Regions from separate parts of the Wukongibacter baidiensis genome, predicted to be linked through region 1. Evidence: riboswitches for the same ligand, from Rfam matches in the RefSeq annotation. Region 1 holds a riboswitch; each other region holds the start of a gene.
The links. A riboswitch is a leader RNA that binds a small molecule or an ion and turns the genes downstream of it on or off. The one in region 1 is predicted to bind cyclic di-GMP.
Positions count from the first base shown of each region.

Region 1 (3,287 bases):
CCAGATATTATAAACCTCTATTATGGTTGGGTTCCTAAGTATGTAAAGTCCGGTGTACTTCAAGAACTACCTCAAGATGTATTTTCTCATGACATGATTGAAAATGATTTTGCAAAAATGGTAAGCATAAATAAGATTGATAATAAGTACTACACAATACCTATAGCTGTAAGAACTCTAGCATTATTCTGGAACAAGGATTTAGTAGCTAAGGGTGGCTTTGATTCAGAAAATATACCAACCGATTTTGATAAGCTTTTAGATATGGCAGAAAAATTAACAATAAGAGAAAACGGTGAGTATGTTCAGGAAGGACTAACCTTCCATCCAGAAGGACAGCTTCATCATGTATTTAGACCATTGTTACTTGAATTATTTGGGCAATCACCACTTTCTCAGGATAACAGAAAGGTTCAATGGAATGGTTCAGAAAACGGTTATAAAGCATTCGAATACTTGATGGATATGGCTACTAAAAGAAAAGTTGGGGAACCAGATTTTATGACGGATGACGTTACAGCATTCTTAAGTGGGAAGGCAGCATTCCATATCGACGGTTCCTACAGGCTTGGTACCTTAGCTAAGAAAGCTGAAGGTTTAAACTGGGGAGTTACCGAAATACCTTCACTTAATGGAAAGCAGTTAACGGCTGGTTCATTCTGGACAAATGGAATTACAAAAAATGCAACGGATAAAAAATTAGAGGCATCTGTTAAATTCCTTCAGTACCTAAGTTCAGCGGAAGTAATGAAGAGGTGGACAGAAGAAATTGGTGAAATAGGAGCTAGAGTTGAGTTTGCTGAGAATGAAGAGTTATTGTCAAATAAAAATATAGCACCATTTATAAAGCAGTTACCTAATTCAACAGCATACTTCTATGTAGACGAAAGTGCAGACAGAAAAGCACTTATCGATGCAATAGATAGAGTTTTAATTGAAGGAATGGATCCTAGAGAATCGCTTGATATAGCAGTTGAAGAGGTACAAAAAATATTGGATGATTATTGGAACAACTAGAACTAGAATTAAGATAGTGGAGCCATTGTGCTCTGCTATTTTTATGTTTCTAAGAAAATACACGTATAAGTTTATATTCGTTAAAGAAGAAATAAGAGGAAACTCATGAACTAACCTTAAATTAGTAGGATACTGACCCGAATACCATATACATAGTGTTATACTCCAAAATTATACATATTGCTTTAAATATATAAAGAAATTAACTGTTGCAATTGCATAGAACTACAGAATATGATATAATATAACATGAAATAGTATAAAATACAAAATTTAGCAAATGGCACACTTGTCGAAAGGCAGGGTCGCAAAGCTATGGGTCTAAGGGAAGGATTATTCCTACGATTGCCAGGTTGCCTGAATACTTTACTTATGACAGATAGGCAACTACATTATAATGTAGTTGCTTTTTTTATAACACATAGGAAATTATAAACCCTTTTAGGCTGTAGATAGGTATAATTTCCGTGATGTGTTTCAACAAAGTCAACCGTGAGAATATTTATAAAAGACTTTGTTCAAATAGGGTTTATCTAGAAAAGTATCAAATTGTCAAGAAGCTTACTAACAATAAGATACTATTTTTTCAAAAAGCAATATGGAGTCTCTAACCCTATTGTGTCTATGTTAGTAAAATGGTTTCCGGAAAAGAGTATAATATCCTAGTTATAGATCTGTGACTTTCACAAAAAAGAAATGGAGGTACAGAAATGTATAAAATAGATATTGATTCAGAGAAGATGGAGTTGAAAGTAACTATTTCAGGAACATTTAAAAATGAAGATTTATCAGAACTTTTCGATAGTCTAGAAAAACATATCGAGAAAATTGATCTTAGAAAATATACTTTGATTTTTGATGCTAAAGATCATGAGCCTGCATCATCAAATTCGATGCCCCTACAAGTAAAAGCCCTTAAGCTCCTTACTTTGAATAGGGATTTGCTTAATATATTTACTGCATGTGAAGTATAATAATATTGGCAATAATACATAGGGATATTAGGTCGAAGCAACAGCAAAGAGATTTACTTTTGCCATCGGCTTAAGAGCTTCAAATAAGTTTTATGCTATATGATTTAGATAATTCCTCCCCCATAACATATAAAAAAGCCAAAGACTCAAAGGGAACCCAAACCTTTGAGTCTTTGGCTTTTTTGCTAGACCTCGATGTTAATCCACTTTCTTGACTTGAATCTATAATAAAATAGTATTGCAGGAATCAAAAATGCCAGATTAGAAGTAATAAATACCCCGATGATTCCTAAGTTAGTAAACTTAACTAAAAGGTATGTTAGTGGGACAAATATTCCCCAGACTCTAAAGATGGTTATATACATTACCATCTTTGTATCACCAGCGCCCCTCAGGGCTGCAGAATAGATAATCATAGCGGCTAGTACACATTGTTGTACTGCGGCTATTCTCATTGGAATAATAGCTGTATTTATAGTAGTTATATCACTAACGAATATACTAACCAACGCTCTAGGAAAGGTAAAAAATATCATTCCTAAAGATAATCCCATGAGTGATCCTAATAATGCTGCCATATTTCCACTCTTAACAGCCATTTCTTCTTCTTTGGCTCCTAAATTTTGACCAACTAGTGTAGTGGCTGCTATAGAAATACCAAAGGCAGGCATGAAAGAAATAGACTCTATTCTTATTATCATGTTAAAGATTGCATGACTTACTTCTCCTAGGGAAACTATAATAAAATTTAAGGCTATAAACGAAGTTTGCATAAAAAACTGTTCTACAGCAGCAGACCAGCCTATTCTAGCAATTCTATTAACCATTTTGATCTTAAGTCTTAAATCATGAACTCTTAGTCTGATTTTTCTTTTACCACCAAAGGTTATTATCAATAAAAAAATGGCACCTAAAGCTCTAGACAATGTAGTTGATAGTGCTGCACCTGCTATACCCATTTCAGGAAATATACCTACACCATAAATTAGAAGCCAGTTACCTAATATGTTAAGTAGATTTACAGCACCATTAACATACATGGGAGTTTTAGTATCACCTGCACCTCTTAATGCACTTGATATAGAGAATGTAATAAGCATAAAAAATTGACTATATATAACTATCCTTAAATAATCAATTCCAAGGTTTATTACATTGCTATTTGCCGGAAATAATCTTATGAATTTTTCATGAAAAATAACCATTATTGAAACTAAGAAGATTCCAACAAAGGTATTTAGTAATAGAGATTGTCCTGCTCCCTCGTTGGCTTCATTATATTCCCGTGCACCTATA
Region 1 is NZ_CP138202.1:5,890,838-5,894,124, forward strand. It holds gene R9X47_RS26945 (extracellular solute-binding protein) at 1-1,017, shown strand, start outside; cyclic di-GMP riboswitch class I at 1,290-1,378, shown strand; gene R9X47_RS26950 (hypothetical protein) at 1,728-1,991, shown strand; gene R9X47_RS26955 (MATE family efflux transporter) at 2,177-3,287, opposite strand, start outside.

Region 2 (3,287 bases), 2.8 Mb from region 1:
TCTTAAGTGGTTAGAAGATAACATGATTCCATACTATCCACTTGGAAATTTCCGTACCCCAGAGGAGGCTGAGTAATATGACAACTGAAAGAGTGATTTGTGCAGGATTCGGTGGCCAGGGAGTTATGTCGATGGGACAGTTACTTTCATATGCTGGAATGATTGAAGAAAAGCATGTATCATGGTTACCTTCTTATGGACCTGAAATGCGTGGAGGTACAGCTAACTGTAACGTAACTGTATCAGATACTCCAATAGGTTCTCCAATCATAGCTCATAATGCTACAGCAGCTATAGTTATGAATCTACCATCATTAATAAAATTCGAATCAGAATTACAAGCTGATGGAATGGTTCTAATAAATAGCTCACTAATAGATAGAAAACCTGAAAGACAAGATGTAAAGGCTTACTGTATCCCAGCTAATGAAATAGCTGTGGAAATTGGTAACAGTAAAGTTGCTAATATGGTAATGCTAGGAGCATACTTAGAACTTACAAAGGTTGTTAAGGTTGAAACTGTTATAGAAGCTTTAAGAAAGGTATTTGGACCTTCTAAAGAGCACTTAATTCCATTAAACCAAGAGGCCCTTCAAAGAGGAGCAGAAGCTGTAAAAGCATAATAATATTAAGATTTGACTTTAAAGCAGGCATATATTGCCTGCTTTTTGCGTTGTAAAATGAATATTATGTAGAATTATAGCTGCTAAACATCAAGACTATAGAATAGTTTCTGGGAAGTGGTACTTTAAACCTAGGGATTAGGACTTTAGACCTAATTTTTCTGAAAGGTATGTAATCGTGGTTATCCAGAAGGAAAAAAAGAGTATGTGTCGAAATTTTAATATAGTATCATATTTATGGCCATTTATATGTTTTTTTAGAAAATGACGTCAAGTATCGAAAAATATGGTATAATTTTAAGGGAAATAGTAATACAAAAGTTCATTGATAATAAAAAAAAAATCAAGAGATTTGAGAAGGGCACATCTATCGAAAGATAGGGTCGCAAAGCTATGGGTCTAAGGAATAATACGTTCTATGATCGCCAGGTTGCCAAAATATATATTTGATATAGTTGTGATAAAAATTTTACATGACACTATATGAATATCAAGGCATCCGTTTTATTATGGATGCCTTAATTTATATAAAAAAGTCTTTAATGGCGATTTTCAAAGTAGACTTTGTTGAAATACACAACAGAAATTATAATTTGTAAGGGATTTATAATTTCCTATGTGTTAAAAAAATAGATTGCCTGTATAGGCACGCTAAGGGGCAACTCTAGGCTCTAAAGTGAAAATATAATATGGGATTGGGACGCAGAGTTACATGTAGTAGATGGTATTATTATGTTTATAAGTTATGGAGGTAGGTGGAACATGCTAAAGAAGATGAAGGCAAAAAAGAAGCTAAGCCTAAAGAAGGTAAACTTCAAGAAAAAGCCGAAGAAAACGAAAACTGAAAAGAAAGTGACACCAGAAAAGAAGATGAACTTTAGCAAAAAATCGAAGAAAGTGAAAAACAACAATCTAAGTATCAAGGCAAAACTAATGATATTTTCCTTGATTCTAAGTGTAGTTCCAATCTTAATAGTTGGAGGATTTTCCTACACTCGCTTCCACAGCACAATAGAAAAAAAGGTAGGTGGGCTTACGGAGCAACTATCAACACAAAATGCACTCATACTAGATTCAAAGCTAGAAGATATCGAAAAGGCAGCAATGCTTGTAAAATCAGATCGAGAGCTTCAAAAGGTTTTAGCCACAAGAAACTATGCTAATCAACATGAAAAGTTAAAAGATACAAAAAAAGTAGAGCAGGTACTATGGAATGTAATCCTATCAACTCCAGATATAAGATCGATAACTGTTCTTAGACTTAACGGAGAGGTAATAAGTGCTGGAAACAATAAGGATGTAGCAGAGTTTTTAAAGGATGGAAAATTTACTAAGACTGATTTATTCAAAGATGTGAGCAATTCAAAAAATCAAGTTTTCTGGACACCTGGTTTATTAGGGCATTACGACAAGATACATGCCATGAGAGAGGTTTCAGATTACTATAACATTAGAGCAGGGATTGTAATCCTAGAAATCGAGACAAAAACCGTTGAAAAATTATTTAGTAATATAAATATGGGTGAAGGATCAGAACTATTAATAGCTGGCAAAGATGGAACTATCATCTATGGTGAAGAAGGCGTAGCAGAAGAAAAGGCAGAACCAGCTGCTGAAGGTGAAGAGGCAAAAGAAGCTGCCGAGGAATCAAGCGAAACACAAACAAAGGTTGTGGATGAAGAAGATGCAGAAATGAATAATATCTTCACAGCTAATATACCTGAAGATTCACAATCTGGATCATTTCTTCAAGATGATGGACTAGTGGCATATAGTAAATGTGCGAATGGATGGACGATCCTATCGGTTATCCCAATGAAGTCACTAATGGGTGATGTAAATCAAGTAGGTCAAATGACTATAACTATCGCTATTGTATGTGTTATAGTATCAGTACTTCTATCCATATACATAACATTTAGCATAACAAATCCTCTTAAGAAAATAATGGGACTTATGACTAAAGTTCAAGAAGGAGATTTAACAGTTAAATCAGACCTTGTTGGAAAGAATGAAATTGGAAGGCTATCTACTGGATTTAATCACATGATAGATAGCATGAGAAACCTAATAAAAGATACCAACGCAACCTTTAAGTCTGTTGAGAACAGTACAAAGAATGTGGACGATATTGCAGAGCAATACACAATGGTATCTGAACAAGTAGCTGTATCAGTTGGAGAAATTGCCAACGGAGCTTCAGAGCAGGCTAGAAGCGCTGAGGATGCTACAAATACAATGAGCCAGCTGTCAAACAGAATAGACAATATGGTTCATAGTATAAAGGTAGTACATGAGGCAACAGATAAGACTAAAGAAATAAGCAATAACGCTACAAATACAGTTAAGAGCCTTTATGAAAAAACTGAAGAATATGCTCAGATATCTGGAGCAACTAAAGAAACCATTACACAGCTGAAGGACAGCGTGTCCGAAATAATCAACATAGTTGACCTTATAAAGAGCATAAGTGATCAGACAAATCTTTTGGCACTAAATGCAGCCATCGAAGCAGCAAGATCAGGAGAGGCTGGTAAGGGCTTTGCCGTTGTTGCCGATGAAATAAGAAAACTAGCTGAGCAATCAAAGGATGCAACAAATAAAATAACTGACTTAGCAAATGAAATAAACACAGACGTTACAAGCACTGTTCAATCAGTTGAA
Region 2 is NZ_CP138202.1:2,353,409-2,356,695, reverse strand. It holds gene R9X47_RS10665 (thiamine pyrophosphate-dependent enzyme) at 1-76, shown strand, start outside; gene R9X47_RS10660 (2-oxoacid:acceptor oxidoreductase family protein) at 78-623, shown strand; cyclic di-GMP riboswitch class I at 974-1,061, shown strand; gene R9X47_RS10655 (methyl-accepting chemotaxis protein) at 1,386-3,287, shown strand, end outside.
Region 2: another riboswitch for cyclic di-GMP. It lies ahead of R9X47_RS10655 (methyl-accepting chemotaxis protein); the one in region 1 lies ahead of R9X47_RS26950 (hypothetical protein).

Region 3 (3,287 bases), 2.7 Mb from region 1:
ACCACTTTTAACTTCATCTGAGTATTTTATAATGGATGGCAATTGACTCAATGTGTTACTAAGTTTTTCAATGCTATTCATCTCAAGTTTTATCTTATCAACTACTCCATTCAGCTCAGTTTTCAGATTGATTTCAGCCTCATGCTTTAAGCTGCTGCTGGTACTTCTGTAGGAGTAAAATCCTACTGCCGATACCGGCACAATAATTAAAATTAGAAAATACACCATTAATTTTGACATTAATCTAAAACCTTTTTTAGTTTGCATGCTATTGCCTCCCTCTTAAAAATTTATTTGTTCAACTTCAGTCAAGTCTTTTACCACCTTAGACATAATATCAACAGCTCTTTCATAGGTTCTTAAAACCTCCTTTTGTTCTGTAAATTCTCTTATGCATTCTACTAAAAAAATCTCATCATTTACTTCCAGTATAGTAGTTTGAATATCAACATCTATTAATTTTTCATCCTTAGTTTTATGTTTGGTTATAACTCTATGATTCTTCTGTTCATTGAAGAAATACTTCATGATTGCATCTACCCTTTGTTTTTCATCTTCCGGAACCTTTAAGTCCCTTATATAAAGATTTTTAAACTCTTCATCACTATACCCATATAAATTGACAGCCGCTTCATTAGAAAAAACCACTTTATATTTTTGATTGAAAATAAGTATTGGTATAGGCAGATAGTTGAAAAAGTTAATATCACTCCACGTCATTTCTTTGGACATGTTTTCTCCTCCTTAGCCACTTTATAAAAATTACTCAGATTAATCGAACCCCTTCGTTTTGGTCGGATTTCTCTTTGAGAAATAACCTCATATAAAAAACCAGCATAATATACGGTATCGGATTTGATACCATCTACTACCCCGGTGTACGTCAAGCCAAGATTTTATCTTTTTTTCTTGTCAATCAGTCCTGCCAGCCTTATTCAATTATTAATGTTAGCTTCGCCACATCTTCAATTGGGCTTCTATAAGCAAAAAGAAATTTAACTTCCTTTTCGACTATCTCAGATATATATTCTTCGATAAAATTTATATTTTTTGCAAAGAATCTCTCTCTTATTTCATTAACAAACCTTATATCCTCAGGATCCTTATTTCCTAATAAGCTTTTTTCTATGTCTACAAGATATCCCTTAAACTCCACCTCAATAATATCCTCTAGTATTTTCACTTTAATATTTTGAGGTCCTCTGCCAAGTTTATTCTTCATAAAGTTAGACATAAAGCTGATTATTTTATTCTGTTGTTTTATTCTTTTAGCCTTAAAGGTCGCAACCGCCATATAATCACAACTTTACTATAAATTTTTGGATAAGTTAATTATACAATCTGCTCAGATTACTAAGCATTTAATCTGGGTTTAAATATATAAAAGGCATCTATGATTTCATAGATGCCTTTTTTGACATAATAACTAATGGGTATCAAAAATAACCCATATACGTTAATGTTCCTTCGGCAACCTGTCAATCATAGGATCTTATCCCTTAGACACATGGCTTTGCGTCCTTACCTTTCAGTAAGTTTGCCATTATCGTTTCAAACTTTATTCTATTGTTTTTTAGTACACTTTTAATCTTTATAGGTCCTTTGTACTATTTACTATAATTCAAATATATATTATTTAATGTTTAATGTCAACAATTTTTGCCAAAGTTAGATTTAATTTTAACAATTTCTCATATAAAATTATTTTTTTATACAAACTACGACATTTAACTACGAATTTCGACTTTTAAAACAAGCTCTATTTGCTATTTTGCAAGTTCGTATATTTCCTTAATAGCATCTTTATCAAGCTTTACATAGCTACCTATTGTATTTGACCCAGCAGCCTTAAGAGCCATTTCTTCAAAACGGTCATCACTTATATCAATTTCACTTAATCTAATAGGCATTTCTATGGATTTAAGGAAGACCTCAAAGCGACGAATTCCCTCTATTGCAATCTCTTTATGGTTTTCAGGATTGTACTCAACATCCCATACTCTCACTGCATACTGGACAAGCTTATCAGGATTCTTTTGTAAGCAATATTTCATCCATGCAGGAAAAATAATTGCTAGCCCAGCTCCGTGGGCAATATCATATATACCACTTAGCTCATGCTCAATATTATGTGACGCCCAATCACTTTCACGGCCTGTATCTAACAGACCATTGTGTGCAATGGTGCTTGCCCACATTATTTCTGCACGTGAATTATAATCTTCTGGTTCTTTTAATGCCTTTGGAGTATTATGAATCATTGTTTTTAATGTTGCCTCGCAAAGACGATCTGTAAAGTCTACATTCTTTGTATTTGTAAAGTATCTCTCCATTACATGGGCCATGATGTCTACAGCTCCACATGAAGTCTGATAAGCTGGTAATGTAAAGGTTAATTCTGGATTCATGATGGCAAACTGAGGGCGCAGTACCAAACTCCCCATAGCTCTCTTCAGCCACCCTTCTTCATTTGTAATGACCGCACCATTACTAGTCTCGCTACCTGCCGCAGGTATAGTTAATACAACACCTATTGGTAATGCTTTACTTACGGCCGTTCCACTAAAGAAGTCCCAAACGTCACCATCATATACAGTTCCTGCAGCAATGGCCTTAGCAGAATCAATAACACTTCCTCCACCAACGGCTAATATAAAATCAACACCTTGTTCTTTACACATTCTAATACCTTCCCTAACCAGTGAGAGCCTTGGATTAGGCTTTACACCTCCAAGTTCTATAAACTCTATATTTTCATCTTGAAGACTCGTAACTATTCTTGAATAGAGGCCAGTTCTTTTAATACTACCGCCACCATAATGCAATAGAATTTTCTTACCATATTTCTTAGATTCAATTCCTACAGTCGATTCTGTCCCTTTTCCAAAGATGATTTCCGTTTTGTTATTATAGTTAAAATCTAACATGTTTTCTTCATCTCCTTATTACCCTATTTATTATCTTCATTAGACCTTGTAGAGCATTGAGAGCATCCACTATGGCCTAAGATTTCTATCTTTTTGTCAATTTTATCAAGATACTTATTTAACTTATCTAGATCCTCTAATACTTTTTGGCGATGCCTCGTTAAAATCTCTTTTTTACGAGAGATCGTCCTGTGAGTATTGTTTTGATCATGCAAATTAATAATATCTCGAATATCGGCTATCGTCATACCCGTTTCCTTTAGACAACGAACAAACTCAATCTTTCCGATATCATTATCGCTGTACACCCTTACACCATTTATATTCTTTTTGATTGGCGGAATAAGACCTTCTTTTTCA
Region 3 is NZ_CP138202.1:2,195,122-2,198,408, forward strand. It holds gene R9X47_RS09875 (methyl-accepting chemotaxis protein) at 1-267, opposite strand, end outside; gene R9X47_RS09880 (PAS domain S-box protein) at 283-732, opposite strand; gene R9X47_RS09885 (Na-translocating system protein MpsC family protein) at 932-1,294, opposite strand; cyclic di-GMP riboswitch class I at 1,467-1,552, opposite strand; gene R9X47_RS09890 (iron-containing alcohol dehydrogenase) at 1,767-2,927, opposite strand; gene R9X47_RS09895 (MerR family transcriptional regulator) at 2,951-3,287, opposite strand, start outside.
Region 3: another riboswitch for cyclic di-GMP. It lies ahead of R9X47_RS09885 (Na-translocating system protein MpsC family protein); the one in region 1 lies ahead of R9X47_RS26950 (hypothetical protein).